Regions from separate parts of the Mesorhizobium sp. Cs1299R1N1 genome, predicted to be linked through region 2. Evidence: predicted binding sites of a transcription regulator. Region 2 holds the regulator's gene; each other region holds the start of a gene.
What was found. The regulator PhoB, encoded in region 2, activates phosphate uptake and scavenging genes when phosphate is short. The targets are predictions, from matches to a motif close to TGTCATNNANCTGTCAT.
Positions count from the first base shown of each region.

Region 1: a site for PhoB is predicted at 5,569-5,585, ahead of O7A70_RS15365 (PhoX family protein). Genes of this name have one in related genera too.
Region 3: a site for PhoB is predicted at 2,524-2,540, ahead of ppk2 (polyphosphate kinase 2). Genes of this name have one in related genera too.

Region 1 is NZ_JAPYKR010000006.1:234,379-244,732, forward strand. It holds gene O7A70_RS15330 (SulP family inorganic anion transporter) at 1-747, opposite strand, end outside; gene O7A70_RS15335 (helix-turn-helix domain-containing protein) at 831-1,094, opposite strand; gene O7A70_RS15340 (phosphatase PAP2 family protein) at 1,380-2,081, opposite strand; gene O7A70_RS15345 (hypothetical protein) at 2,090-2,431, opposite strand; gene O7A70_RS15350 (sensor histidine kinase) at 2,600-3,991, shown strand; gene O7A70_RS15355 (response regulator transcription factor) at 3,988-4,650, shown strand; gene O7A70_RS15360 (hypothetical protein) at 4,885-5,370, opposite strand; gene O7A70_RS15365 (PhoX family protein) at 5,649-7,652, shown strand; gene O7A70_RS15370 (hypothetical protein) at 7,890-8,114, shown strand; gene O7A70_RS15375 (flavin-containing monooxygenase) at 8,106-9,290, opposite strand; gene O7A70_RS15380 (phosphatidylglycerol lysyltransferase domain-containing protein) at 9,734-10,354, shown strand, end outside.
Region 2 is NZ_JAPYKR010000014.1:102,502-112,855, forward strand. It holds gene O7A70_RS27025 (PAS domain-containing protein) at 1-1,236, shown strand, start outside; gene pstS (phosphate ABC transporter substrate-binding protein PstS) at 1,775-2,830, shown strand; gene pstC (phosphate ABC transporter permease subunit PstC) at 2,897-3,880, shown strand; gene pstA (phosphate ABC transporter permease PstA) at 3,884-4,735, shown strand; gene pstB (phosphate ABC transporter ATP-binding protein PstB) at 4,732-5,535, shown strand; gene phoU (phosphate signaling complex protein PhoU) at 5,561-6,268, shown strand; gene phoB (phosphate regulon transcriptional regulator PhoB) at 6,288-6,977, shown strand; gene O7A70_RS27060 (ROK family protein) at 6,980-8,227, opposite strand; gene xylF (D-xylose ABC transporter substrate-binding protein) at 8,500-9,540, shown strand; gene O7A70_RS27070 (sugar ABC transporter permease) at 9,684-10,354, shown strand, end outside.
Region 3 is NZ_JAPYKR010000005.1:257,936-268,289, reverse strand. It holds gene O7A70_RS13480 (glycosyl transferase family 90) at 1-73, shown strand, start outside; gene O7A70_RS13475 (glycosyl transferase family 90) at 322-1,293, shown strand; gene O7A70_RS13470 (aldo/keto reductase) at 1,321-2,364, opposite strand; gene ppk2 (polyphosphate kinase 2) at 2,648-3,568, shown strand; gene O7A70_RS13460 (dihydrofolate reductase family protein) at 3,771-4,415, opposite strand; gene hemB (porphobilinogen synthase) at 4,861-5,892, opposite strand; gene O7A70_RS13450 (DUF2066 domain-containing protein) at 6,003-6,824, opposite strand; gene O7A70_RS13445 (enoyl-CoA hydratase/isomerase family protein) at 6,988-8,028, shown strand; gene O7A70_RS13440 (DUF6163 family protein) at 8,025-8,447, shown strand; gene ldtR (transcriptional regulator LdtR) at 8,686-9,201, shown strand; gene O7A70_RS13430 (L,D-transpeptidase family protein) at 9,552-10,354, shown strand, end outside.

The sequences.
Region 1 (10,354 bases), on a different contig from region 2:
GCCGCCATAGCGCGTGCCGATCGTCTCGGCCGGCAGCGCAAACAGCGCCACGACGAGCGAGGCAAGCCCGATGGCGATCAGCATGGAAGGCCATTTCGGCCGCCAGCGCTTCAGGAAAACGATGGTTGCGATGGTCAACACCGCCACCAAGGTCGCGGCGGGGTTGAGCGTGCGGGCCGCTTCGCCAAGCGCGATCAACTTGGGCACGAACGGTCCGGGTTCCCTGGCCGGCAGGGTCAGCCCGAACAGTTCGACGATCTGGCCGGAGAAGATGATGACGGCAATGCCGGCGGTGAAGCCGACGGTGACCGGATAGGGAATGAATTTGATGTAGGTGCCGAGGCGGAGGTACCCGATCGCAAGCAGGAACACACCGGCCATCATCGTCGCCAGCAGCAGGCCGTCGACGCCGACGCGGGCGACCGTCGCCGCCACCAGCACGATGAAGGCGCCGGCCGGGCCGCCGATCTGGAAGCGGCTGCCGCCCAAGGCCGAGATGATGAAGCCGCCGACGATGGAGGTGTAGAGGCCGCGTTCCGGCGTCACGCCCGACGCGATCGCGATTGCCATCGACAGCGGCAGCGCGACGATGGCGACGGTCAGGCCGGACATGAAGTCGGCCTTGAATTGCGGCAGGTGGTAGCCCTCGCGCCAGACTGTCACCAGCTTCGGCGTGAACAATTCGGAAAATGTCGGCTTCACCGGCTGGTGGGCCGGTTGATACACTGCCTGACGCGCTTGATCCATGGGCTGCCTTCCGCACCTGCAAAGGCGGCGGGATCGTCGGCAGGACTGTCGGCGGTCGCCGTCGCGACTTATGCTGGCTCAGCCTAGGGATCCGGCGGCACGGCGGGCTTGAGGCGCACGCCCCTGCCGCCGCGCTCGCTGGGCTGGTTCTCGCCGATCAGTTCCACCCCGGCACCATCGAGAGCCTGGATGACCTTCATCAGCGTATCGACCACGCCCCTGACCACGCCGTCGCTCGCTTCCATGCGCTGGATGGTCGGAAGCGAGACGCCGGCGCGCTCGGCGAGCGTCTTCTGGTCGATGCCGGCCAAGGCCCTTGCGGCACGCATTTGCGCGGCAGTGATCATCGACCGGAACCCATGTCTGAGTCTGCGGAGATAATGTGTAAGACCATCATTGTGATGTTTCAAGCATCATTGTAAATGCGTTAGACATAATCGTTGTCGCCTGATTGCCCATTTTCTTCGATACTCCGCGAGAATTTCAAGCTAGGGTGGCGTGCATCCGGGGCAGGGGTATACGCGGTTGAGAATTTTCAAGACCTTGACGATATCGGCAGGTTTGCTGTCGCTGGTTTTGGCGCTGGCGGGCTGTGGTGGGCACCTCATCAACAGATTGATCTGACGGCGAGGTCAGGTGTCGTCGCTCACCGCCTGGCGCCGTTGCAGAAGCCTCGCCACCAACCAGCATAGCATCGCCCAGGCAAAGCCGGCGCACCAGCCCGCCAGCACGTCCGACGGCCAGTGGACGCCGAGATAGACGCGGCTGACGCCGACCAGCACCGCCGTCAGCACCGCCAGGAACAACACGTAGACCTGGGTGGTGCGGCCCGGCAGGAAGCGTGCCGCCAGCGAACCGAGCGTGAGATAGGTCACCGCCGACAGCATGGCATGGCCGCTCGGGAAGGAAAGCGAGGTCTCGTTGACCAGATGCGAAACCAGTTCCGGGCGGGGCCGGTCGACGCCGACTTTCAGCAAGCTCGACAGCAGCTGGCCGCCCGCCACCGCAACGAAGATGAGAAGCGCCGTCGCCGGGCGGCGGATCAACAGCAGATAGATGATCGTCGCCGTGGTGATCAGCACCAGCACGCTGGTGCTGCCAAGGCTGGTGATGTCGCGCATCGCCCCTTCGAGCCATGGCGGGCCGATGGGAACGCCGGGCTGGCCCGGCTGGCGGAAGGCAAGCAGGATTTCGGTATCGAAGGCGTGCGGCGTGGTGGCCCGTGCCACCTCCATCAATTCCTCGAACGCCCACAGCCCACCGGCGATGACCAGGCCGGCCAGCAGCACCGGGAATTCGACCCGGTTGAGCAGAGCTTTCGCAGCGTTCTTCATCGGCACCGTTACAACCGCCCTTGCAGATAGGGTCCAAGCGTGATCAGCGCCACGGCGGCGATCGCCAGCGCGATGCCGGCGGCCTGCAGCGCGTTGACGCGCTCGCCGAAGAACACCAGCGCCACGACGTTGACCGAGACCAGCTGGATGACCGCCGAGAGGCTGAAAGACACCGACATGCCGAATTCGCGGATCAGCCGCAGCATGATCAGATTGCCCAGCGAATAGAGCGCCAGCGTCAGCAGGATCCTGCCCAGGCTCGGTGCCAGCCCCCATTGCTTGGCGGCGGTCGCCGCCAGCAGGAAGATCACCGTCGAAAGGCCAAGCTGCAGCAGTCCCGAAAAACTCAACGTCCGTCCCCCTCGAAGCGGCTTTCGCCTGATGTCGCGGACCATGTTTCCGAAGCGCGCCGAGACGTCAAGCGACGTCGTTTCCAACGAAGGTCTTGGCAACGGCGAGACTGAAGCTCAATGTGCTGGAATCGCCCGGCATGTCGATAGAAGGGCGGTCAGGGGACCATGATTCGTATTCTTCAGAACTTGGCGCGGCGCTGGAGCGAGCTTTCCCTTGCCCTGCAATTCGTCGTTGCCGGCGGCTTTGGGCTTCTGGTCGTCATGCTGGTCGTAGGGACCTGGGTGACGACGCAGATCCGGGACGGCATCATTCGCAATTCGGCCGCCACGACGGCGCTTTATGTCGACAGCGTGATTGCGCCGCTGCTGCCCGACCTGCGCAAGAGCGAGGAACTCAGCGATTCCGTCAAACAGGCGCTCGACGAGACGCTCGGCCAGGGCGCGCTCGGCAAACGCCTGGCATCGTTCAGGCTCTGGCGCCGCGACGGCACGGTGCTCTACGCGAAGGACGCGGATTTGATCGGCCGCCGCTTCGACCTGAACAAAAATCTGCGTTCCGCCTTCCAGGGCAGTGTCGTTGCCCAGTTCGATACGTTCGACGAGAACGAAGACAAGGAGCGGGCCGCGGGCGTGCCGTTGCTCGAGATCTACAATCCCGTGCGCGAACCCTGGTCCGGCGACGTGGTCGCCGTCACCGAATTCTACGAGATCGCCAGCGATTTCAAAGCCACCCTGGCTTCCGCCCTGCTGTCGAGCTGGCTGGTGGTGGCCGGCACCACCTTGACGGCATTCCTGCTTCTGTCGAGCATCGTCCTGCGCGCCAGCCGCACCATCGACGACCAGCGCGGGGCGCTGCGCCGCCAGGTGTCGGAGCTGCAAGGGCTGGTGACGCAGAACAGCGCGTTGCGGCAACGCGTGCAGCGGGCGTCCCGCCGCGCCACCGCACTCAACGAAAGATACCTGCGCCGGATCGGCGCCGACCTGCATGACGGCCCGGCCCAGCTCGTGGCCCTGGCGGCGCTGCGCATGGACAGTCCGGTGTTCACCGGCGACGGCCATGGCAGCGAAGGCCGCTCGACCGAGGTCGCCATGATCCGCAAGACGCTGGAGGACGCGATGCGCGAAATACGCGGCATCTGCACCGGCCTGGTGCTGCCGCAGATAGAAACGGCGGCGGCCGCGGACGTGTTGCGGCTGGCCGTCGAGGAACATGAGCACCGGACGGGCACGTCGGTGAGGCTCACCCTGCCCGGACATTTGCCCGAACCCGGCGCTTCTGAGAAGATCAGCATCTATCGCTTCGTGCAGGAGGGGCTGAACAATGCCTACCGCCACGGGCGGGGCAAGGATCAGGCGGTGCATGCAGGAATGAAAAACGGCAGGCTTTTCGTTGAAGTTTCGGATGGCGGGCCGGGCTTCGATCCGGCGCGGGCCGAGGGGTTGGGGCTGGCCGGCCTCAGGGAGCGCGTTGAAAGCATCGGCGGACAGTTCGAAACCCTGACCGGGCCGAAAGGCACGAAGCTGGTGATCCGTCTTTCAGTCGAGGAGCAAGCATAATGGACGCCATTCGCATCGCCATTGTCGACGACCATCCGCTGTTCCGCGAAGGCGTGACCCGCAGCCTGTCGGAGATCGGAGGCTTCGAGATGGCCGGAGAAGGTGCGACCGCGCAGGACGCGGAACGCATCGTCTCGACCATGCAGCCCGACATATTGCTGCTCGATATTTCGATGCCGGGCGGCGGCCTGGCCGCGGTTGCAAGCATCCTTGCCGACCATCCCGCCCAGAAGATCGTCCTATTGACCGTTTCAGAAGCCAATGGCGATGTGACCAAGGCCCTGAACGCGGGCGTGCGCGGCTATGTCCTCAAAGGCGTCGGGTCGCGCTCGCTTGCCGATATCCTGCGCAACGTGGCGGCTGGCGAAAGCTATCTTTCGCCGATGTTGTCGGCCCGGCTGCTTTCCGATGTGCAGTCCCTGCAGCCTGCCAACGGCGTGGCGGACCGGCTGCGGCAACTCACCGGCCGGCAGACCGAAATCCTGCGGCTGGTGGCGGAGGGACTGAGCAACAAGGAAGTTGCCTTGCGCCTGGAGCTGCAGGAGAAGACCGTGAAGCACCACATGACGGGGGTGCTGTCGAAACTCAGCGTGCGAAACCGCACGGAAGCAGCCCTCATGATGCGCGAGTTTCGCGACCGCGAGACGGACCGCTCATAGAGCGGTTCAGCGTCTGCGTAATTCCGCCAGGAGAAAGCGCCGCGCGCTTTTCGCGGGAAGCCGTTTTTCCTGGAATAAGCGCCTCGGGGCATTTGGAACGCCGCGCAAAGGAGGTCACCTCCGCCGGGGGGCGGCGGAGGTGACGTGTGAAACTGGTCGTTGCCTGTTGACCAGCTTCACAAGGCCGAATTCACAGGGCCGAAATTCACAAGGCCGAATTCACAGGGCCGAAATTCACAGCGCCTTGAGCCGGCTGACATCGGCCGGTGTGGCCGGGCGGTCGATGATGGTGCGCCCGAGCGCATCCTTCATCCTGAAACGGCCGTTCTCGATGTTTTCCGTCATACCGTCGGGGTGCTGAACTGTAATCTTGTTGCCGTCCACGTCGACCTCGTCGCCGGTGGTGGCGTTGACATGGCTGCTCTTGTCGCGCTGGCCCTTGCCATTTCCGTTGTTCCCGCCGCCGCTATTCCCGTTACTGTTCCCGCTATTCCCGTTGCCGCCACTGTTACCGCCGCCGTTGCCGCCATTACCGCCATTGCCACCGCCACCACCGCCACCGCCGCCATTGCCACCACCCCTGTCGGCATGTGCGGTCGCGGCATCGATTCCAGGCACGAATCCATGGAAGGCAATTCCATAGGGAGCGACGGTCAGCGCCAGAAGCGCCGCCGATCTCAGAGCCAGGCGACAACAACGGGCCGTAATCGATCCGCGCATACTGATCTCCGTCGATTGAGCCGGCGCGCTCACCCCAACGTTGCAGTGCAACGAACATCGCCGAAAGACGTGGTGACCGAAAGCGGCCTCCGACCGTTGCGTTTGTCCCCCAGGACCTTTGCAGGCGCAAGATTGGACTAAAGTCCCAGGCCCCGGTGTGAAAACCGGTATCGTGAGGGAGCGGCAGCGCGGTTACGATGTCACGAAAATGTGATCAGTCGACTGTAAGGCGGTCGAACAGGCAACAAAATCCAGCCAAATCCAAGCCAGAGGCTCCCATGACCGAACATCGCTCCACCGATGCCCGATTCCGCACCAGCCTGCTCGAGGAAAACGAAGGCCCGGCCAACAATCCCAGCGAAAACCGCACGATGGGCGAGATTATCGCCGCGCGGTTCTCGCGCCGTGGCTTCCTCAAGGGTTCGCTTGCCGTCTCGGCGATCGCCGCCACCGTCAGCCCGCTGGCGATGATCGCCGCCGACGATGCTCGCGCCGCGGAAGGCTCCGCCTTCACATTCGACGAGCTGGAGGCCGGTATCGACGACAAGCACCATGTCGCGCCGGGCTACGACGCCGACGTGTTGTTGCGCTGGGGCGATCCGCTGTTTGCCGATTCGCCGGCATTCGACCCGACCAGGCAGTCGGCGCAAGCCCATGCCAGGCAGTTCGGCTACAACAACGACTATGTCGGCTATATCGCGATCGACGGCTCGGCGGAACACGGCCTGCTGGTCATCAACCACGAATACACCAACCCGCATCTGATGTTCCCGGGCATCGTCAAGATCGTCGAGAAGGACGGCAAGAAGTCGGCCGAGGTGGCGCCGCTCTCGAAGGAGCAGGTCGATGTCGAGATGGCCGCCCATGGCGGCACGATCGTCGAGATCCGCAAGGACGGCGGCAAATGGCAGGTGGTGCGTGACGGCAAGCTCAACCGCCGCATCACCTCCAACACCGAGATGGCGCTGTCCGGCCCGGTCGCCGGCCATGACCGCGTCAAGACCAATGCCGATCCGTCCGGAACGAAAGTCTTCGGCACGATCAACAACTGCGCCGGCGGCGTCACGCCCTGGGGCACCTATGTGATGGCCGAGGAGAACATCCACGGCTATTTCTCCGGCGAGCTGCCGGAGGGCCACAAGGAAGCCGCCAACTACAAGCGCCTCGGCATACCCGAAGGCGCCTATGAATGGGGCGCGCATTACGACCGCTTCAACCTCGCCAAGGAGCCGAACGAGCCCAACCGCTTCGGCTGGATCGTCGAGGTCGATGTCAACGACCCGAATTCGGTACCGCGCAAACGTACCGCCATGGGCCGTTTCAAGCATGAGGGCGCCGAATCGATCGTCGCCAAGGACGGCCGCGTCGTCTTCTATCTCGGCGACGACGAGCGCTTCGACTACGTCTACAAGTTCGTCACCAAGGACATGTTCAACGCCGGCGACCGCGCGGCCAACAAGGACCTGCTCGACGACGGCACATTGCATGTCGCCAAATTCGCCGAGGACGGCTCGGTCGAATGGATGCCGATCGTGTTCGGGCAGGGTCCGCTGACGGCGGAAAACGGTTTTGCCGGCCAAGCCGACGTGCTGATCGAGACGCGCCGCGCCGCCGACCTGCTTGGCGCCACCAAGATGGACCGGCCCGAAGACATCCAGCCCAATGCCGGCAACGGCAAGGTCTATGTCATGCTGACCAACAATTCCAAGCGCAAGGCCGATCAGGTCGACGCCGCCAACCCGCGCGCCGGGAATGCCTTCGGCCACATCATCGAGATCGTCGAGGACGGCGGCGATTTCGCCGCCACGAAGGGCAAGTGGGAAGTGCTGCTGAAATGCGGCGATCCGGCGGTGGCCGATGTCGGCGCCACCTTCTCCACCGCGACGACGGCCCATGGCTGGTTCGGCATGCCCGACAATTGCGCGGTCGATTCGGCCGGGCGCCTGTGGGTCGCCACCGACGGCCAGGGCCCGAAGGCCACCGGCCGCACCGACGGCCTGTGGGCGGTGGACACGGAAGGATCGGCGCGGGCGACCTCGAAACTGTTCTTCCGGGTGCCGATCGGCGCCGAAATGTGCGGCCCGCTGTTCGCGCCGGACGACCAGACCGCCTTCGTCGCCGTCCAGCATCCGGGCGACGGCGGCGAGGACTGGGATGCGTTCGGCCGGCCCTCCTACTACGAGGACCCGTCGACCCGCTGGCCCGATTTCAAGCCGGACATGCCGGTGCGGCCGGCGGTCGTGGCGATCACCAAACAGGGCGGCGGCAAGATCGCCGTCTGACGTAGGGCTAATGCATGTCACCCGGAACTGTGCTCGGTTCCGGGACGACGACATGCATAAAATCAGAAGCTTACAGCAGGTCGGGCGAATCCTATTCGCCGCGACATGCTGTAGACAAAACAAGAGGGGCTCCGGGAATCCGAAGCCCCTCTTTTTGTGCGCTGCCTGCATTCAAGCCTTGGGAAAGATCGGCAATTCACACATGGCGCCCTAGATCGCGATCAGGAGATCATCGCCATGCCCAAGTCGATCTACGACCGTGGCCGGCTCAAACCTGACGAAGTCGCCACCTTCCAACGTGTCTTCGATGAGGCCTGCCGCCGACGCGAAGCACATCCCGAATCCGCCAAGGCGCGTGAATTGGCGCTCACCTTGCTCGCCCTCTACAATGCCAGCATGGTCGACGAGGAGATGCTGACCGAGGCTGTCGGTTTCCGGCGGCTGGAACCGAAATCAGCGTGAGGTGCCCGGCCGACCGGGACCAGCGATCCGCCCAGCTATCGCCCTGGCCAATATGGCGGCATTGGCGAAGCAGCCGCGGATGCTCGGCCGCATGCCGGTGAACCACAGGCCGGGCAGTTTCGGATCGGCCTGGCCGCCGTTGAAGAGCGGAACGCCCTTTTCGTCGAGCACGCCGAGATCGCCGACCATGCGCTCCAGCCCGGTACGGTAGCCCGTCGCTGCTATGACGATGTCGGGAGCAACCATCCTGCCATCGGCCAGGATGACGCCATCGCGGGTGAACTCCCGTATCGCCGGCACGACCACGATCCTGCCCGATTTGATGGCATCGACGGCGCCGTCGTCCGCGGCGATCGCGGTATAGTCCGAAGTCAGGCGGCTGGCGCCACCGGCGGGTGCCGGCGGCATGCCGAATTTGGTGAGATCGCCGAAAACCAGGCGCTGCGTCACCGCCATAACCGCATCGGCGACGCGCAGCGGCAAGCGCGCCATGAGCGGCGAGAGCCGGTGCACGGCGATCTTGCCGACGCGCTTGGGCAAAAGAGCGGGACCGTTGCGAGCCGACAGCCAGACAGCGGCGGTGTCGACGCCCGCCAGGTGATTGAGGGCGTCGAAGCCCGAATTGCCGGCGCCGACAACCAGCACCTTCTTGCCCGCATAGGCCCGGGCGTCGCCGAAATCGGCCGAATGGATGATCCGGCCCGCGAACGCCTGCATGCCCTTCCATTGCGGCGTGTAGGGTTCCCTGTCGCGGCCGGTGGCGACAATGACGTGACGCGCCAGGCGCGAGCCGGCGCTGGTGCGCACGATCCAGTGATCACCCCCGAAAATGATGGCCTCGGCGGAAACGCCAAACTCCACCGGCAAACGGTTCGCCTCATGGAAATCGTCCATATGGCGGATGACGACATCCCGGTGCGGAAAGGCGGGGGTCCCCTTGGGATAGGCAAGGCCGGGCAGCGCCGAGAGATCGCGGTGGGTGTTGAGGTGCAGCTGCTCGTGGCGCCGGCGCCAGGGCTCGGCCAGCCGGCTTTCCTTCTCGAGGACCGCCGTCGCCACGCCGGCCTTCATCAAAGCCCGCGCGACAGCCAGCCCGGCGACGCCAGCGCCAATGACGATCGCCGGCTCGATCGCCACCATCTGCTCCATCATCGTCCCAGGTGTCGTATCAGCCATTCACTCTCGAATCCCATTCGCCCTTACGGCAGCCCCGAAAGGCTCGCAGGCCGTTGTAACAGTTTGATCGCGTGCAGGACCCGAACGGCAACTCGATGCCGATCTTCGAAGGCCCCGCGCCGAGGCGCGATCTCGCTCCGGAGCATTCCACCGCCCGGTGGAAACTGCCGGTCGCGGCACCGCGGCCAAAACAACGACATGGAGCGGATTACCCGCTTCTGTCCGAATACATCCAGCCCTATATGGCATATCGGCGGCATCGGCGATAATCAGGTCGCGGCAAAGTGATTGATTCGAGGTCCGGGGGCTGGGGATCTCGTCACAGACGTGGGCATTCGAAACCGGCAATCGATTTCGGCTACCCGCGAGAAATCAAGACGCCGTGGCGCGTCTTGCGTGTCGACCGGCACGTCGCGCCACAAACGGCACGCGGAATCTCGACCATGCCCTCCTTGCGGATCTATTTCGACAACATCCTCGAGGGGGCCTCGCCCAAGGTCGAGCGCCAGGCGCTGGCGCATGTCGAGCGGCTGGCGCTGGTGCGCCGCCATGGCGACTTCTCGCTCGCCTATTCCACCGCCGTGCAGCACAAGCTTTCCTATTTTGGCGACGCCGACGGCTACATCGCCTTCGGCACCAAGATGAAGCATCATTTCGCGCTCGGCGATCCGGTGGCGGCGCCGGCGCAGCGGCCCGATTATATCAGACGCTTCGTCGAGAGTGCCGGCGGCCCATGGTTCGTGCAGATCGGCGAACAGACCGCCCAGGTCCTTGCCGGCCTCGGCTACAAGATCAACCGGCTGGGCATCGATACCCGCCTGCCGCTGCCCGACCATGATTTTTCCGGCAAGCGAAACGAGACGGTGCGCTATTCCGAGCGCTGGCTGCTGAAGAAAGGCTTTTCGTTCGAGGAGGACAAACGCACGATCAACCTCGACGAGATCTCCCGGCTCTCGCAAAATTGGCGCGGCGACCGCATCGTCAAGCGCTGGGAGATGGGTTTCCTCAACCGTCCGTTTTATGATCAGCTCGGCAGCGACATGCGCCGTTTCGTGCTGCACGGT
Region 2 (10,354 bases):
GTGACCGGCGAACGGGTTCCGACGGGAACCAGGCTGACGATTTCGGTCACCGACACCGGCATCGGCATCCCCGAGGAAAAACTGAAACTGGTGTTCGAGAAATTCAGCCAGGTCGACACGTCGTCGACAAGGCGCCACGAGGGCACCGGGCTTGGCCTTGCCATCACCTCGCGGCTGGTCGACCTGATGGGTGGCGACATTGGCGTCGAGAGCGCCGAAGGCAAGGGGTCGACCTTCTGGTTCACGGTGACGCTGCCGGGGGCCGGGCAGCAGAACGGGCAGCGCATCACGCCGGTGGACGTGACGGGCGCGCGCGTGCTGATCGTCGACGACAATGCCGTCAACCGCGCCATCCTGACCGAGCAGATGACCTCGTGGACGTTCGATTCCTGCGCGGCCGAAAGCGGCGCGGAAGGTCTCAAGGTGCTGATCGCCGCGGCAGCCTATGGCGTGGCGGTGGATTGTGTCGTGCTCGACTATCAGATGCCTGAGATGAGCGGCGCCGAAATGGCGCGCATCGTGCGCAACACCGAGGGCCTCGCGGACACGCCGATCATCATGCTGACCTCGGTCGACCAGTCGCTTGCCAACACCAGCTACCGCGATCTCGGCATCGACGCGCAGTTGATCAAGCCAGCACGCTCCTCGGTACTCCTGGAGACCCTGGTCGCGACCATCCAGCGCCATCGCCACGCCACCAACGACCAGGCCGTTCAGCCGCCAGCGGGCGAGGCGCTCGAGATTACCCCGCGGTCGCCCCTGGCGCCTTCCGAGCAGCGCGCGCAGCTGCAGCCGCCGCCGGTTCGTCCCAGGCTGCCTGCCACCGGGGGCGGGCACAGGCTGGATATCCTCGTGGCCGAGGACAATGAGGTGAACCAGATGGTCTTCACCCAGATCCTCGGCGAGACCGGCTACGGTTTCGAGATCGTCGGCAATGGCCGCAAGGCACTCGACGCCTTCGGCACGCTCAATCCGTGCATGATCCTGATGGATGTCTCGATGCCGGAGATGAGCGGTCTCGAAGCGACGGCCGCGATCCGCCTGCTGGAGCAGGAAACCGGTACGCATGTGCCGATCGTCGGCGTCACCGCGCATGCGCTCAAGGGGGACCGCGAACGCTGCCTGGAGGCGGGCATGGACGACTATCTGCCCAAGCCGATCAGCCCCAAGGCCCTGCTCGAGAAGGTCGAGCGTTGGGTCGGCGCCGGCCGTCAGGTCCATCGCAACGCGGGATAGCGCCCGCCCGCGTCGCCTGGATTTAGGATCCAGTGAGGCAAATCGAGGGAATCAGCACGGGATTTGCCGCTACCTCCGCGTGCAGTGACTATGGTGCGATCGCGCCATATCAAAGATGGTGTCCAGCCGGAACAATAGCAAAATCGAATTCCGCTCTTCTCAGTTACGGGCGGGAGCAGCGACCGCCTGCAAGAAACAGTGTCACTCTACCCCAACGGACCTGTTTTTGGCGATGGCCCGGCCATGACACGCTCTGGCTGCGAGCAACGCGCTCCCGTCCGGATTTTCTTCACTTGGGAAAGCCCCCGTCGAATTCCGGGTGCTTTCACCCGTCGAACGGCTCAAGCCCCTGATTCCGGCGGTAAACTCGGACCGCGCCGCGAAGCGCCCGACACCGGTGCTTTTCCCGGTGCCGGCGACGCGTTACCGGGCTGACATGAAACTGTCATGCGACTGTTATAATCCAAGGCTATTGGCCTCAGCGGGCGCCGGAAAGAAGTGGCGCCGAGAGACCATCTTCCGAACAGGAGCAGGCCACATGAGACATTTCATCCGCTCGGCGGCCGTTGCGATTGCAATGGCTGCGGCGTCCACCCTCACCCTTTCCGCAGCAATGGCAGCTGATCTTTCCGGCGCCGGCTCGACCTTCATCTATCCGGTGTTCGCCAAATGGGCCGACACCTACAAGAAGGACACCGGCATCGGCCTCAACTACCAGTCGATCGGCTCCGGCGGCGGCATCAAGCAGGTCATCGCCAAGACCGTGACCTTCGGCGCCACCGACAAGCCGATGTCCGACGCAGACCTCGAAAAGAACGGCCTCGTGCAGTTCCCGATGGTGATGGGCGGCATCGTGCCGATCGTCAACCTCACGGGCATCAAGCCGGGCGAACTGGTCCTCGACGGCAAGACGCTGGCCCAGATCTATCTCGGCGCCATCACCACCTGGGACGACGCCGCGATCAAGGCGCTGAACCCCTCGCTCACCCTGCCGTCGACCGCGATCGCGGTCGTGCATCGCTCGGACGGTTCGGGCACGACCTTCAACTTCACCGACTACCTGGTGAAACTGTCGCCCGACTGGAAGGACAAGGTTGGTTCGGACACGGCCGTCGAATGGCCGACCGGCGTCGGCGCCAAGGGCAGCGAAGGCGTTGCCAACACCGTCAAGCAGACCGACGGCGGCATCGGCTACGTCGAATATGCCTATGCCAAGCAGAACAAGCTGTCCTACTCCAAGATGGTGAATGCAGCCGGCAAGGTTGTCGAGCCGTCGCTCGAATCCTTCGGCGCCGCCGCTTCGAATGCCGACTTCAAGGGCGCGAAGAACTTCAACGTCATCATCACCAACGAGCCCGGCGACGCCACCTGGCCGATCGCCGCCTCGACCTGGGTGCTGATCCACAAGGCTCCGGACGATGCCGCTGCCACCGGCGAAGCGCTGAAGTTCTTTGCCTGGGCCTATAAGGACGGCAAGGAAACCGCCAAGGCGCTCGACTACGTGTCGATCCCCGACAGCGTCGTCGACCTGATCAAGGCTTCGTGGAAGGCCGACATCCAGGCCGGTGGCAAGCCGGTCTTCGCTGGCGAGTAACATCACCCTAAGGAGCGCCGCTTCACGCGGCGCTCCTTTTTCTCAACACAAAGAGCCGAGCTTGACATGAGTGCTGTCCAGGAAGCCTTGCCAGCCATTAAGGGCTCGCGCGACGTCATCGTCAGACGCTTCGCGTTAACAGATTCGATCTTCCATGGGCTGACCCGCGCCGCCGCCATTCTCGTGCTGGTGCTGCTTGGCGGCGTCGCCATCTCGTTGTTTGCCGGTTCCTGGCAGGCACTGTCGACCTTCGGCTTCTCGTTTCTGACCAGCGAGAGCTGGAACCCGGTGACGGAGAAATTCGGCGCCCTGGCGCCTATCTATGGCACCATTGTCACATCGGCCATCGCCATCCTGATCGCCGTGCCGCTCGGCATCGGCATTGCCATTTTTCTCACCGAGCTTTGCCCGCGCCCGCTTCGGCGCCCAATCGGCATGGCGGTGGAACTGCTGGCCGGCATTCCTTCGATCATCTACGGCATCTGGGGCCTGTTCGTCCTGGCGCCGTTCCTGCAGACGACTGTGCAACCCTTCATCATCAGTGTTTTCCATGGCATTCCCGGCCTTGGCAGCCTGTTTGCCGGTCCGCCCTACGGCATCGGCCTGCTGACCTCGTCGCTGATCCTCGCCATCATGGTGCTGCCCTTCATCACCTCGATCACCAAGGACGTGTTCGACACGGTGCCGCCGGTGCTGAAGGAGTCCGCCTACGGCATTGGCTGCACGACCTGGGAAGTGACACGTCGCGTCGTCATCCCTTACACCCGCATCGGCATCATGGGCGGCGTCATGCTTGGCCTTGGCCGCGCGCTCGGCGAAACCATGGCGGTGACCTTCGTGATCGGTAATGCGCACCGCATCTCGACCTCGCTGTTCGCGCCGGCAACGACAATCTCCGCGACCATCGCCAATGAATTCACCGAAGCCGTCGGCGACCTCTACACGTCCTCGCTGGTGGCGCTCGGCTTGATCCTGTTCGTCATCACCTTCCTCATCCTTGCCATCGCACGTTACATGCTGATGCGCATCGACGCCCGCACCGGAGCCTGACCGATGTCGACAGCCTCGTCGCTTCACAGCCGCCGCAAGACCAGAAACTCGGTGATGATGACGCTGTGCGTCGCCGCCGCGGGCATCGGGCTTGCCTGGCTGGCACTGATCCTCGGCGCTCTGGTCTACAAAGGCGCAGCCGGGCTCTCCCTTGATGTGTTCACGCAGATGACGCCGCCCCCCGGCGATGCCGGCGGCCTGCTGAACGCTATCTATGGCAGCGTGGTGATGACCGTCATCGCCGTTATCGTCGGCACGCCAATCGGTGTTCTGGCCGGCACCTATATGGCCGAATATGGCCGCTTCTCGAAACTCACCACCGTGGTGCGCTTCATCAACGACATCCTGCTGTCGGCGCCGTCGATCATCATCGGCCTGTTCGTCTACGAATTGATGGTGCGGCCGATGGGGCATTTCTCGGCGATCGCCGGCGCCGTCGCGCTGGCCATCCTGGTCATCCCCGTGGTCGTGCGCACTACCGAGGACATGCTCAACCTGGTGCCGAACGCCTTGCGCGAAGCCGGAACCGCGATCGGCGCGCCGCGCTGGGTGGTCATCAAATCAGTGGCTTACCGTGCAGCACTTTCCGGCATCGTCACCGGCATATTGCTGTCGATCGCCCGTATCTCCGGCGAGACGGCGCCGCTGCTCTTCACCGCGCTCAACAACCAGTTCTGGTCGAGCAATCTCAACGCGCCGATGGCCAGCCTGCCGGTCACCATCTTCCAGTTCGCTCTCAGCCCCTATGAGGAATGGCAGCAGCTGGCCTGGACCGGCGCACTCATAATCACATTGACGGTTCTCGCGCTCAGCATCTTTGCGCGCAGCCTGACCGGACGCAGAGAGGACAAATGAGCCAGATGTTGTCTCCAGACATGACGATTGCCGCCGAGGCAGCCGCCAAGGCGAAGATCGAGGTCAAGAACCTCAATTTCTACTACGGCCAGTCGAAGGCGCTGAAGGACATCACGTTGTCGCTGCCCGAGCGCAGCGTGACGGCCTTCATCGGTCCGTCGGGTTGCGGAAAGTCGACGCTGCTGCGCGTCTTCAACCGCATCTACGAACTCTACCCCAAGCAGACCGCCGAGGGCCAGGTGCTGCTCGACGGCCAGAACGTTCTCGATCGTTCGCAGGATCTCAACCTGCTGCGGACCAAGATCGGCATGGTGTTCCAGAAGCCGACGCCGTTCCCGATGTCGATCTATGAGAACATCGCTTTCGGCGTCAGGCTCTATGAGAAGATCAGCAAGGCCGAGATGGACGGCCGTGTCGAGCAGGCGCTGAAGCGCGCCGCATTGTGGACCGAGGTCAAGGACAAGCTGAACGCCAGCGGTCTCAGCCTGTCGGGCGGCCAGCAGCAGCGTCTTTGCATCGCCCGCACCGTGGCGGTGAAGCCGGAGGTCATCCTGCTCGACGAGCCGGCCTCGGCGCTCGATCCGCTGTCGACCGCCAAGATCGAGGAACTGATCGACGAGTTGCAGGCCGACTACACGATCGTCATCGTCACCCACAATATGCAGCAGGCGGCGCGCGTGTCACGCCAGACGGCTTTCATGTATCTGGGCGAACTGGTCGAATTCGACAAGACCGAGAAGATCTTCACGTCGCCTCGCGAGAAGCGCACGCAGGACTACATCACCGGCCGCTTCGGCTGATATCACGCATACGAGGACCAGGATCATGGCCGAACATACAGTCGCAGCCTTCGACGAGGATCTCGGACAGATCAGCAGGCTGATCAGCGACATGGGCGATCTCGCCGGCACGATGGTCGGCGGCGCCACCAAGGCGCTGCTGAATTCCGATAACGCGCTGGCACAGCGGGTCGTCTCCGACGACGCCATCATGGACGCGCGCCAGCGCGAACTCGACGACCGCGCCATCACCCTGATCGCCAAGCGCCAGCCGATGGCCGACGATCTGCGTCATGTCGTCGGCTCGATCCGGATGGCAGGCGATCTCGAGCGCATCGGCGACCTTGCCAAGAACATTGCCAAGCGCGTCGGCTCCGTCGGCCTCTCCGCCACGCCGCGCGACCTGTCGCATTCGATCGACTCCATGGCGCAGCTGGTGCTGATCCAGGTGCAGGGCGTGGTCGAGGAATACGCGGCCGGCGATGCCGCCGCGCTCGCCAAGCTCAGGAATGACGACGAACGCATCGATGTCAAATACACATCGGTGTTCCGCGAACTCCTGACCTACATGATGGAGGATCCGCGCAACATCACGGCTTGCACGCATCTTTTGTTCTGCGCCAAGAATCTCGAACGCATCGGCGACCACGTGACCAACATTGCCGAGAATGCATATTATGTGCTGACCGGCACGCAACTGCCCGCCAACCGTCCGAAGCAGGACGAGACGGCGATGTCGGTGCCAGCGGCTTGACGGCAGGGATGATCAATCGATGATCGCGCCACGCATCATGGTGGTGGAGGACGAGGAGCCGCTCGGCGTGCTCCTCCGCTACAATCTGGAATCGGAAGGCTACCAGGTCGAGGTGGTGACACGCGGCGACGAAGCCGAGATCCGCCTCCAGGAGAACGTGCCCGACCTCCTGGTGCTCGACTGGATGGTGCCGGCGGTTTCCGGCATCGAACTCTGTCGGCGCCTGCGAATGCGGCCCGAGACCGAGAGGCTGCCGATCATCATGCTGACGGCGCGCGGCGAGGAGAGCGACCGCGTGCGCGGCCTCTCGACCGGCGCCGACGACTATCTGGTCAAGCCATTCTCGACGCCGGAATTCATGGCCCGGGTCAAGGCGCTGCTGCGCCGCGCCAAGCCGGAAGTGCTGTCCAGCGTGCTCAAGGTCGGCGACATCGTGCTCGACCGGGAATCGCACCGGGTCTATCGCAAGAAGAGCGAGATCCGGCTCGGACCGACCGAGTTCCGCCTGCTCGAATTCATGATGCGTCATCCCGGCCGCGTGTTCTCGCGCAGCCAGCTGCTCGACAACGTCTGGGGCGAGACGATCTATATCGATGAACGCACCGTGGACGTGCATGTCGGCCGGCTGCGCAAGGCGGTCAACAACGGCCGCATGCCGGACGTGATCCGCACCATTCGCGGCGCGGGCTACGCGATCAGGGAAGACTGAAATCAGGCTACATTCTTGCCCGGAACGCCGGGCCTCGCCAGCACGCCCGGCGCGAAAATCTCCTGGTCCACGAAGGTCAATGCGCGCATGGCGCAACCTTCGCGGATGAGCGGCAGCTCGTTCGGCTCGGTGTCGAAGGAAATCGATTCCGAATGCTGGCCGCCGGCGGTCTGGGCGATGGCCTCGCGCAAGGCCGGCTCGATCAGGTCGAAGGCGGCGGCGCTGACGCCGACCATGGCGACGGGTGCGGGATCGATCAGCGCGAACAGGCTGCCCAGCCCATAGCCCAGCGCCTCGCCGGCCTTGCGATAGGCTTCGCGCTCCGGTCCGTCTTTCTCCCTTGCCGTCGCGGCGAGTGCCCGCATCTGCGCATCGCTGACATCCGCGACCGGTTCGGCGTCCTCGCCAAGCTGCCTGGCGTTGCGCCAGATGGCGTAGTTGCCGGCATAGGCCTCGACGCAGCCGCGCCGCCCGCAGCGGCAGAGTGCGCCTCCCGGGCGATGGATCATGTGGCCGAACTCGCCTCCCGATGAATGCGTCCCGGTGAACAACTCGCCCTTCAGCACCAGGCCCATGCCGATGCCGTGCGAGAGCAGGATGGCGATGAAGTCGTCGCGGTAGCGTTCGGGGTCGCGCCAGCGCAGCGCCACCGCCATCATGTTGCAGTCGTTCTCCATGGTGGCGGGGATGCCGAACTCGGCTTCAAGTATGTCGGCGAAGGGAATGTCCGTCTGCGGCGTGATCGGCGACCACAGCATCGCACGCGCCTCGGTGTCGGTGATGCCCTGGATCGCCAGTGCGATGCGGGCAATACTACGGACGTCGAGATCGGGGTCCTCGAGGCGCCGCCGCACTATTGCCGTGCATTCGCCGATCAGCGCCTCGCGCGACATGGTCAGCGTGTCCAGCCGGCGCTGTTCCTCGGCGACCACCTGGCCGGAATAATCGATGACGGCGACGGACAGGAAATTCAGCGACAGCACCACGGTCATCACAGCCGCCGCCTCGGGGTTGAGGCCAAGGCCAACCTGCGGCCGGCCGCGTTTCAGTAAACCGGCCTCGTTCGGCTTGCCTTCGGTCAGGATACCCTCGTCGATCAGGTCGGCTGATATCGCCGATATGGTCGAGTGGCTGAGGCCGGTGGTGGCGGCGATCTCGGTGCGCGAGGGCTGACCACCCTGACGCACGGCTGCAATCACCATGGCGCGGTTGCGCCGGCGCAGATCGTCGTGGCGGATTCCGACCGACATGCTTCCCACATCCTCCCCGTCGCCGCGGTTCTTGACACCCCCCTCGAACATCTCCGGCAACGGATCGAATACTGGCAGAAGCGGCAGGAGCTGTCATTTATTTATTGCGGGACTCGAAAAAAGGTTCCCGGCACCTCAAAATCCATCAGAATCGATGTTGACAGTGTTCCGACGATGGATCAGTGTTTTTTCGAGGCTCGAAAAAATAGGGCCTTTGTGCCGGCCTTCGGGCCAGTTTGGTCGCGCCATACGCGGCGCAGGGAGGATATATCATGAAGAGATTCACAGTCGCCATCCTGGCGGGTGTCGCCATGTCGCTGACGCTGGCGTCGGTGGCGCAGGCGAAGGACAAGGTCATCGGCGTTTCGTGGTCGAATTTCCAGGAAGAGCGCTGGAAGACCGACGAGGCCGCCATGAAGAAGGCGATCGAGGCCGCGGGCGACAAGTACATTTCCGCCGATGCGCAGTCCAATCCCGGCAAGCAGCTGACCGATGTCGAAAGCCTGATTTCGCAGGGCGCCAATTCGCTGATCATCCTGGCGCAGGATGCTTCGGCCATCGGCCCAGCGGTGCAGAAGGCGCTCGACGAGGGCATTCCGGTCGTCGGCTATGACCGCCTGATCGAAAACAAGGACGTCTTCTACCTGACCTTCGACAACAAGGAAGTCGGCCGCATGCAGGCTCGCGAGGTGTTCAAGGTGAAGCCTGAAGGCAATTACGTCTTCATCAAGGGCTCGGGTGCCGACCCGAATGCCGACTTCCTGTTCTCGGGCTCGATGGAAGTGCTGAAGGAAGCCATCGACAGCGGCAAGATCAAGAATGTCGGCGAAGCCTATACGGACGGCTGGCTGCCCGCCAACGCCCAGAAGAACATGGAGCAGTTCCTCACCGCCAACGACAATAAGGTCGACGCCGTGGTCGCGGCCAATGACGGCACCGCCGGCGGCGTCGTCGCGGCGTTGACGGCGCAGGGGCTCGCCGGCACCGTGCCGGTCTCTGGCCAGGACGGCGACCACGCCGCGCTCAACCGCATCGCGCTCGGCACCCAGACCGTGTCGGTGTGGAAGGATGCGCGTGAACTCGGCAAGAACGCCGCCGAGATCGCCTCGCAGCTCGCCGACGGCAAGAAGATGACCGACATCGCCGGCACGAAGGACTTCACGACGCCTGGCGGCAACACCGTCAAGTCGCTGTTCCTGACCCCGGTCGCCATCACCAAGGACAATCTCAACCTCGTCATCGACGCCGGCTGGATCAAGAAGGACGAAGTCTGCGCGGGCGTCGCCGCCGGCAGCGTCGCGGCCTGCAACTGAGTTTGACCGCTTGAAGAAATGAAGGCGCCGCGGCCCCCAAGCCGCGGCGTTTTCTCAAAAAGATTTGTGTTTCCGCATCACGCGGATAGCTTCTAGGCTGGGTTCGGCATCCGCGTCAGACGGCCAGCCGGTTGGAGGAAATCATGACCGACACGACGTCCAACCTGCAGGCCGATACCGCGCGCGCTTCGGAACTCGGCGCGGTCGCCCGGTTCCTGAAAGCGACCGAGATCGACACCCGTATGCTCGGCATGATCGGCGCCCTGCTGCTGATCTGGGTCGCGCTGCATGTGATTTCGAGCTTGCGTCTTGGCGTCAATCCGCTCGATTTCGACAGCCGCACGTTTCTGACGCCGCGCAATCTGTGGAATCTGTCGGTGCAGACGTCAGCGGTCGCAATCATGGCCTGCGGCATGGTGCTGGTCATCGTCATGCGCAACATCGACCTGTCCGTCGGTTCCGCCGAGGGCCTGATCGGCATGGTCATGGGTTTTGCCCAGGTGCACTTCCTGGTCCGGTTCGTGGGGCTTGAACTCGGCAATCCATGGATCTGGGTGCTGGCACTGGTCATCGGCCTGGCGCTCGGCCTTTTGATCGGCGCCTTCCAGGGCTTCGTCATCGCCTATCTCGAAGTGCCGGCTTTCATCGTCACGCTGGGCGGCCTGCTGGTCTGGCGCGGTGCCGCCTGGTGGGTCACCAGCGGCCAGACGGTGGCACCGCTCGACGCCACCTTCCAGCTGATGGGCGGCGGACCGGCCGGATCGATCGGCGCGACCTGGAGCTGGGTCGTAGGAATCGTCGCCTGCCTGGCCGT
Region 3 (10,354 bases), on a different contig from region 2:
GCTCTACAAATACTTCGTGCTCTCTGGCCAGATCAAACCTGATGCCGAGGTGTGGCGCTACATAACGGGCTAATGCATGTCGCCCGGAAGTGTCCTCGGTTCCGGGACATGCATAAAATCAGAAGCTTACGGAAGGCCGGGCGAATCCTATTCGCCGCGACATGCTGTAGTTGCCGCGGCATCTCCGGCGCGTCTCGTCGAGGCCGGCCATCACGTGTTCGGGCACTGCCGGAATGCGTGCCCTAACGATGCGCGATCACGCTGCGGGAACCATCCCGGCTGTTGTCTGTTTAGTGGCGCTTGTTTTAGACTACGAGAACGATGGCCACCATACAACGGACGACGGCAAGGGTCTTCTACTACGCGCGAAACGTCATGCGCGATATCGCACCCCAGGCGATCTTCCGACGACGGTTGGCGGGCCGCCTGGAACAGGCCAGGCTCTCGGATGAAGCCGTGCGCCGACGGCTGAATCACTACAACAAGCTGCAGAACGCTTTTACGCCAAGCCCGGATGCCGTGCGCATCGACAAGATGCCGTTTGAACCGAGCATGTATTATTACGACCTGAAGGAATTTGCCCGCTATTTCGATCCGTCATTGCTCATCGACCTGAAGTTCGGCGACGTCAAAGGCGTGCCCAGGCTGCCGACGCTCGTCAAGGATCGGCCGATCAGCGTCGACAACGGCAACGCTGTCGTTATGAAGTTCAACAAGTTTCGCCACTTCCACATGCCCGTCGACACCGTGGCCTTCGCCGACAAACGCCCGGTCGTGGTCTGGCGCGGCGACCTCAACAACCCGATCAGGACACGGTTCCTGGATGTCGCGCGCGGCTTGCCGTTCTGCGACGTCGGTTCGCACAAGCGCAGTGCACCGGCTGAGTACAGCAAGCCTTTCCTCAGCATCAGCCAGCATCTGCGCTATCGCTACATCGTCTCGTTGGAGGGCAATGACGTGGCGACCAACCTCAAATGGATCATGAATTCCAACTCGCTCTGTCTGATGCCGCCGCCGACCTACGAAACATGGTTTGGCGAGAGCCACCTCGAGGCTGGTGTCCACTATGCGCCGCTCGACCCGAACTTCTCCGATCTTCGTGAAAAGGTAGATTATTTCGAGCAGCATCCGGCCGCGGCGGAGCGCATCATCGCCGCGGCCAATGGCTATTGCCGCAAATTTTCCAATGAACGGGACGAGCAGGCGATCTCCCTGCTCGTCCTCTACAAATATTTCGTGCTCAGCGGCCAGATCGAACCCGATCCCGAGCTCTGGCGGTTCATCGGGACCTAGCTCTTGTGCTCGGCCCGACGCCGCTGATCAGATGTCGCTGCGGTCGAGAACCATGTCGGCGGGGCCGAAGCGATCCTTCGCCGTCAGTTGCTGGTGCCAGTAGGGGTAGAGCAGGGGCGGTCGGCTGACGGCGTCGAGGCGCTGGCGTTCCTCGGTGCCGAGCTCCAGGGCGGCGGCCGCGAGATTGTCCTTCAGCTGGACGTCATTGCGGGCGCCGATCACCAGCGACGAGACGGCGGGGCGGCCGAGCAGCCAGGCAAGCGCCACCTGCGCCGCCGACACACCACGATCCTTGCCGATGTCGACCAGCACATCGACGATCCGCCACAGCCGGTCCTCGTCGCGGATCGGCGGCTCGGACCAGCCGGCGAGCTGGCGGGCGGTCGGGCTGTCGCGGCGGTATTTGCCCGACAGCAGGCCGCCGGCGAGCGGGCTCCAGACCAGCACGCCCAGCCCCTGGTCGACCGAGATCGGCAGCAACTCGTACTCGGCCTCGCGCGCTTCCAGCGTGTAGTGGATCTGCTGGGTGACGAAGCGTTGCTGGTGACGGCTGTCGCTGATGGAAAGCGCCTTCATCACCTGCCAGCCGGAATAGTTGGAGCAGCCGATGTAGCGCACCTTGCCCTGGCTGACCAAAGTGTCGAGCGCGGCAACGGTTTCCTCGAGCGGGGTGAGGCCGTCCCACTGGTGGACGAAATAGATGTCGATGACATCAGTCTTCAACCGCTTCAGGCTTCTCTCGCATTCACGGATCAGATGATGGCGCGACAGGCCTTCGTCGTTCGGACCCTTGCCGATCCGCATCCGCGCCTTGGACGCGATCAGCACATCATTCTTGCGCTTGCCGCCGAGCGCTTCGCCTATGATCTCTTCAGACAGGCCGTTCGAATAGACATTTGCGGTGTCGATGAGGTTGATGCCGGCGTCGATGCACATGTCGATCATCCGCTTGGCTTCGGCGAGATCGCTGTTGCCGACCGCGGCGAAGGGCCCGGCACCGCCGAAGGTCATGGTGCCAAGCGTCAGTGTCGAAACCTTCAGGCCCGAACGGCCAAGGGTGCGGTATTCCATGTCAGATCCTCACGATTTTGTTGAAGAGGCGTGCCGCCATGGGGCAGGCCTGGAACGCGACCGCGGATTTGTAGGACAATTCGGCCGGCTTGTCGCCGTAGAATGAGTTGGATCGATCACACATCGCCGAATCCGCCGTGGCGGCAATTGCGCTCGGGCTGCAATAAAACCGTCACCGCCGGCCTATATTGAAGTCGGCTCAGGTGTTTCCATTCTCGGCCGCTGGCCAGCAATTTGGGGCGCCCAGTGGTAACCGACAGGGCTTGCAAGCGGAGCAGCTGATATGACCGAGCTAAAACAGAATTCCCCTGCCAAGGACTGGCTCGAAGCCGAACTCGCCGACACGCTCGACGAAGATTATGAGCTCGAAATGTCGGAGCCGGCGCTGTCGATGGAGATCGCCAAGATCTACAAGAACTCGCATCCGCCTTCGATCGATCGCATGCAATATTTTCGCGACCTGATCAGCTTGCAGTCCGAATTGATCAAGCTGCAATCCTGGGTCGCCTATCACAAGAAGAAACTGGTGGTGATTTTCGAGGGCCGTGACTCCGCCGGCAAGGGCGGCGTCATCAAGCGCATCACCCAGCGGCTCAATCCGCGCATCTGTCGCGTCGTGGCGCTTCCGGCGCCGACCGAACGCGAGAAGTCGCAATGGTATTTCCAGCGCTATGTCCCGCATTTGCCGGCAGGCGGCGAGATCGTGTTGCTCGACCGCTCCTGGTACAACCGCTCCGGCGTCGAACGGGTAATGGGTTTTGCCAACCCCGAGCAGGTGGAGGAGTTCTTCCATGACGTGCCGGAGTTCGAGCGCATGCTGGTGCGCTCGGGCATCACCGTGGTCAAATACTGGTTCTCGATCACCGACGAAGAACAGCAGATGCGCTTCCTGATGCGCATCCATGATCCGATGAAGCAGTGGAAGCTGTCGCCGATGGACCTGCAGTCACGCGTGCGCTGGGAACAGTACACCAAGGCCAAGGAGGAGACTTTCGCCCGCACCAACATCCCCGAAGCGCCCTGGTTCATCGTCGAGGGCAACGACAAGAAGCGCGCGCGCCTGAACTGCATCGATCATCTGCTGAAGCAACTGCCTTACGAAGACGTGCCGCACGAGGAGATCACGCTGCCGGAGCGCGTCTTCAACCCCGAATACGAACGCCAGGTCTTGCCGCGCGAACTTTACGTGCCGGAGAAATATTGAGAAACCTTTCCTTCTCCCCGTTTCACGGGGAGAAGGTGCCCGAAGGGCGGATGAGGGGCGGCGCAGGGTTAACTGGTTAGACCGCCATTCGCAGGACTACGCCAGCATCATCTTCGTTCGACAGCACCGCCCTCGTTGTCCTGCCGGACATTTCTCCTGGTATAGTGACGGGGAGAAAGGGCCTGCGCCAAAAGGGCTCGGCCTAAGCCCTGTTGATGACCACGTGTGTGGCAAGTGCCGTTGCCGCCTGTTCGGTGCACTGATAACCAAGGTTGGGCATGTCGAGGGCGGCAAAAAGGTTTTCGCCCTTGCCCAGCAGCACCGGTGAGATCGCCAGGTGCATCTCGTCGATCAGCCGCTCCTGGAGATATTGCCGGATGGTGGAGACGCCGCCGCCGACCCGCACGTCCTTGCCGCCGGCCGCTGATTTTGCCTGCTCTAGCGCCGAATGGATCCCGCCGGTGACGAAATGGAAAATCGTTCCGCCTTCCATCGTGATAGACGCCCGCTCGTGGTGGGTCAGCACGAACACCGGCACATGATAGGGCGGATTGTCGCCCCACCAGCCCTTCCACTTGTCGTCAGGCCATTCACCCCGGATCGGGCCGAACATATTGCGGCCGAGGATCCAGGCGCCGAGGTTCTCGAAGCTGCGCGCCGCAAAGTCCTCGTCGACGCCTGTCTCGCCGCCTTCCTCGCCAAACATCTTGCGGAAGGTGCGGGTGCTGAAAGCCCATTTGTGCAGGGCCATTCCGCCGACGCCGAGCGGATTTTCCAGACTCTGATCAGGCCCGGCGCCGTAGCCGTCGAGGGACAAGCTGAAAGCGTTGACGCGAAGCTTGGACATGAAGACCTCCTCGATAACCAGTTGTGTTTTGCAAGTGGTTTTCTTCTAGCAATCCGATTGTGAATTGCAAGCGGTATTTTTCGGATCGAAAGACATCTATCCAGACCTTCGCACCAAGCGATGTCCAGACTGTTGTGTGGCGGTCGGCTCGGACGGCCAGTGGCGGCCGAGACAGCCGCGATATCAACTCATTCGCCTGTAAATTTCACGAAACGGATGTGGTGTCCGCATTGCCGACGCCCGACCCGACGGTGAACCGGGTCAGGAAGCACCTCTGGAGGCGTTCGCCATACCTCCTGGCCGAGGTGCGGGCTGCCGGCCGCCTCCGGCCGTGCGGTTATTGTAGCTGCAGCTGCCGGTTTTTGTCAGCGGGAATTCGAAGGAACCGCCGACCGCTCGAAAGAGTGGTGACATCTACTGAAAGGCCTTGCCTGGGACGTTGAGGCTACCCTTTCAGCATTTCCGCCACTTCGGGAGCGAAGTAGGTCAGGATGCCGTCGCAGCCGGCACGCTTGAAGGCGAGCAGCGATTCCAGCATCGCCTTCTCGCCGTCGATCCAGCCATTGGCGCCGGCCGCCTTGATCATCGAATATTCGCCCGACACCTGATAGGCGAAGGTCGGCATCTGGAATTCGTCCTTCAGCCGGCGGATGATGTCGAGATAGGGCAGGCCGGGCTTCACCATCAGCATGTCGGCGCCCTCGGCGATGTCCTGTTCGGCCTCGCGCACCGCCTCGTCCGAATTGGCGTGGTCGATATAATAGGTCTTCTTGTCGCCCTTGAGCAGGCCGGCGGTGCCGACTGCTTCGCGATAAGGGCCGTAGAAGGCCGAGGCGAATTTGGTGGCGTAGGACATGATCGCCACGTCCTGAAAACCGTTGGCGTCGAGCGCGTCGCGGATGGCACCGATACGGCCGTCCATCATGTCTGATGGCGCGATGATGTCGGCGCCGGCAGCCGCCTGGATGACGGCCGCCGCCGCGACCTGTTCCACGGTTTCGTCATTGACGATGATGCCGTCGCGCAGGATGCCGTCATGGCCATGGCTGGTGAACGGATCGAGCGCCGCGTCGGTGATGATGCCGATCTCGGGCACCGCCTCCTTTATCGCGCGGGTGGCGCGGTTGATGATGTTTTCCGGGTCGAGGATGTGCGAGCCGGTCTGGTCGCGCAGGCCGAGGTCGACATTGGGGAAGGTGGCAAGAGCCGGGATGCCGAGCTTGGCCGCGCGTTCGGCCTCCTTGACGGCAAGGTCGACCGACAGGCGAAAGACGCCGGGCATGGCGGCGATCGGCTCTCGGACATTCCTGCCCTCGACGACGAAGATCGGCCAGATCAGGTCGTCGACCGAAAGCCTGTTCTCCTGCACGAGCCGGCGCGACCAGTCGGCCTTGCGCATGCGGCGCAGGCGGCGGCTGCCCGTGACGTCGTCGACGCTGCGCGCGCCGGCGGGTTTTGCTGGGGTGAATTTGTTCATGGCCAAAACTCCGGATCGGCGGCTTTTACCACGAGCCCATGATGCTGACCAATGCGACACGTTTGTGCCAGCGTCGAAAGCTGCCACAGCGCTGTCGCACCACCTATTGGTCAGGGCTGCCCATTGCCCGAAAGGATCTGTGCCGCGCCTCCGATTGCCACACGGAACGCCTCGTCGAAGCTGACACCGCGCACCTGCCAACGATAGGTCTTGCCGTGGTCGGCCAGTCGCCAGTCGGCGATCCAGCCTAGCTCCTCATTGCTCCATACGATGCTGCCGGCGAGCGTTCGGTTGCCTCCGGCCTGTTTGGCCAGCCGATCCAACTTTGCCATGTCGGCCGCGCGCAACGTTTCTTCGCCCAGGTCCCCAAGCTGCGCGATCTTCGGAAAGACGACATGCATCAGCGTTGGGCCGGCGGCATTGATGAAGGATTCGCGCATCGTCTCGCCGCGCCCTTCCTCGGCGCTCAGCACGAAATGCCGAGTGCCCTGTTCAGTCGTGAGGAAGACGGCGAGTGTCGGCCGCTCGCCAAGCCAGGATCTGCTGCCAAGCGATGCCAGCACCTTGTCGATCACATCAGGCTTGTAGAGGCAGGTGAGGTCATGCGGCCGGTCATGCGTGCCTTGCTCGTCATGGATCGGAATGCCCTCCAGCCGGTCATGGTAGCGAAAGCTGTCGACAAAGCTGCCGGCCTTGTCGCGCAACGCGTCCATTTCGCGTCTGGCAAGCAGCCGCTGATCGCCCGAAACACTGACGAGGACCTTGTCGAGGCAAGTCCTGAAGCCAAGCTGGCGGTTTTCTTCACCCTGGCCGGTGACGATGGTCTGCGATTGGTAAAGGTCGCCAAGGTCGGTTGCCCCCGCGGGGACATTGGTTGCCCACAACACAGACAGGCAACTCAGAACAAGGACAAGGCGCAAAAACTGCGGCATGGCTCACTATCCGGCTCTTGGCCTGCCGTAATGGCCGCCAACGTCTAGCATCGGCCGCCACTTGCCGCCAAGACCGCGGCGGACAGACTGCTGCCATTGACGCACCCATGCGCCGCCTTTAGCACTTCAGTCCCGCAGGCGAGGGGACAAGGATTCTCTGGCGATGGATTTTGGTGGAGGCGACGAAATTCGCTTCGAAAGGTTGGCCAGGGCCGGCGTCGTCACCCTGACGCGGCCGCAGGCGCTCAATGCCGTCACCCATCGCATGGTCAAGGCGCTGGGCGAGGCCCTGCGTTCCTGGGAGCGGGACGACGGCGTGGATGTCGTCGTGGTCAAGGCCGAGGGCAGGGCGTTTTCGGCCGGAGGCGATATCCTGCACATCTACGAAGCCGGCCGGGCTGGAAAACCGCCGGTCGAGTTCTTCGCCGACGAGTATCGGCTCAACGCCTACATCGCCCGTTTCAAGAAACCCTATGTGGCGCTCATCGACGGCATCGTCATGGGCGGTGGGGTCGGCATTTCCTTCCACGGTTCGCACCGGGTGATGACCGAGAATGCCCAGTTCGCCATGCCGGAGGTCGGCATCGGCTTTTTTCCCGATGTCGGCGCCAGTCATCTGCTGCCCGACCTTGGCGGTTCCTTCGGCATGTACCTAGCGCTGACCGGTAACCGCATCCGCTATGGCGATGCGCTGTGGTCGGGGCTGGCCACCCACACAATCAAGGCCGAGGACCAGCCGAGCTTCCTCGACCGGCTGGCGCTGACGGGCGATCCGGAATCGGTGCTGCGCGGGTTCTTTGTTCCGGCCAAGCGGGAGACCGACAGGCCCATCCTGGAGGCGATCTCCCGCCATTTCGCCCAACCCTCGCTGCCGGACCTCATCGACAGCCTGGATCGCGCGGGCAAGGACGAATTCGCGGCCAGGACGCTGGCGACGATCCGCATGCGCTCGCCGACCAGCCTTCGCGTCGCCTGGCGGCAGATCAGCGCCGGGCAGACATTGTCGATGGACGACTGCATGAGGATGGAGTTCCGCATCCTGAACCGCATGCTGGCTGGCCACGATTTCTACGAGGGCATCCGCGCCGCCATCATCGACAAGGGCTCCAAGCCGCAATGGCGGCCGGCAAAGATCGATGCCGTCAGCGAGGCGAATGTCGAGGCCTATTTCGCTCCGCTCGGCGATCGGGAGCTTGGGCTGTGAGCGAAGTGACATCGAGACGCGTCGTCCTGCAGCCCTCGACGGTCGAGGTGATCTTCGCCTGGTTCCAGCGCGTCATCGCGGGCTACTGCCTGATGTTCGGCATCCTGTACTGGATCAAGCTGATCGGATTCTATCCGGGCTCGCTGTGGCGCTTCGATCTTATGCCGGTGCATTGGCAGGTGGCGGCGGTAATGCTCGCCGTGTTCTTTCCCTTCGCCGCGGCCGGGTTGTGGATGCTGGCGTCCTGGGGTCCGGTGATCTGGTTCATATGCGCGGTCACCGAGACCGTCATGTATGCCGGCTTTCCCGAGCTTTTTGGCCATCGTCTCCTGATCATCGTCTCGCATGCCTGCGTAGCGCTGCTCTACATCGTCTTTCGCGTCGTCATCTACCTGCAAAAACGCCCGGCACGACACTAAGCCATTGTACGTGTTGACGACCTGGCGACCGCTCGAATCCGCCCCGGCGATAATTGCCTAAATCTTTAGGTTAATCATCCTTGCCCGGGTGACCGTTCGTTAAGCGTCTTCCGAAACCTCTTACCGGTAAGCTCTTGTTAGCCCTAGCGTTTAAGTCGAATTTTATGAGTATTCGATAGTGTCGCGATCAAGGTGAAAAACAAAAAATCACCAGGGCGACAAACGAGAGGCAAAGACAATGATCAATTCGCGTCCGGCGGCCAAGACCGCCAACGTTTCCGACGATCGCCGCGAGGCTATCCGTTCCCTGTACATGGAATCGCTGCAGCTGGTCGAGCGTCTGCACCGCCGTCTGCTTGATGTGATCAAGGACGAATTCGACCGCAACGGCCGTTCCGACATCAATGCCATCCAGGCGCTGCTGCTCTTCAACATCGGCAATTCCGAACTGACCGCCGGCGAGCTGCGTTCGCGTGGCTACTATCTCGGCTCGAACGTCTCCTACAATCTGAAGAAGCTGGTCGATCTCGGCTTCATCAACCACCAGCGCTCACGCATCGACCGCCGTTCGGTCCGCGTCTCGCTGACGCCGAAAGGCAATGAAGTGGCTGATGTGGTCGCCGGTCTCTATGAACGCCATGTCGGCTCGATCGAACAGGTCGGCGGCATCAACACCGACGAGTTCAAGCAGATGAACCGCGCTCTGCAGCGGCTCGACCGCTTCTGGAACGACACCATCGCCTACCGGATGTAAGACCATCCAGGAAACGGAGCCGCGCCGCAGAAGCGTGGCCATGACAGCGACCTCCAGTCAGGGCCGGTGCCGAAAAGCACCAGTCTTTTCTTTCTTGCGTCCGGCCAAAGCAAATTACGGGCCAAGGCCACGTTGCCGCCATATTCCAGTGGAACCGAGAGTGGCAGTGATGCCGTGGTGAAGACCATGCGTCCACCGGCAACCGCATCGCGCCTCTTGCCTTTGTCGCCAATGTGATACGGACCATGGTTGGCTAATTGTTAAGATTGCCGATTTTAGAGTGCGGGCGAGATCGCGCGATGATCGACGCAGCAAAGTGATCGAACGCTACAAGAATGTCTGGAACGTCCATGAGAACCAGCCGCCGCTTTTTCCTTTCCGGAGCCTCCGCGCTCGCCGCCGCCATGGTGGCCGGCCGCGCCAGTGCGCAGGATGTGATCGGGGATATCCTGAAATCCTCGGCCCGCGGCAATTGGGATGATCAGTTCGATGCCCGCGCCAGCGAAGGCGGCAAGGTGGCCTCGACGCTGCCGATCTTCAGCCCGCAGACCGTCGCCTTCACCGAGCAGGCGGTAGCGCAGTATCAGAACATCGTCGGGCAGGGCGGCTGGACCGACGTTCCCGCGACCAAGAAACTGCAACTCGGCGTCGATGACCCGGACGTGGTGCCGTTGCGCAAGCGCCTGATGATGGCGGGCGACCTGTCGCAGAGCGCCGGCATTTCGACGGCCTTCGATTCTTATGTCGACTCGGCGGTCAAGCGCTTTCAGTTGCGCCATGGCCTGCCGGCTGACGGCTCGATGGGCAAGTATACCTACGCAGCGATGAACGTTTCGGCGCAAATCCGGCTCGGCCAGTTGCAGACCAATCTGCAGCGGCTGAAAGAGAAGGCCGGCACGCTGGGCAGCCGCTATGTGCTGGTCGACATCCCGGCCGCACAGATCGAAGCGGTCGAGAACGACCGCGTCGTGCTTCGCCACACCGCGATCGTCGGCAAGATCGATCGCCAGACGCCGATCGTCAATTCCAAGATCAACGAGATCATCGTCAATCCGTACTGGAACGCACCGGTCTCGATCGTGCGTAAGGACATTATTCCGCTGATGCGGAAGGATCCCGATTATCTCAAGAACAGCCATATCCGCCTGTTCGC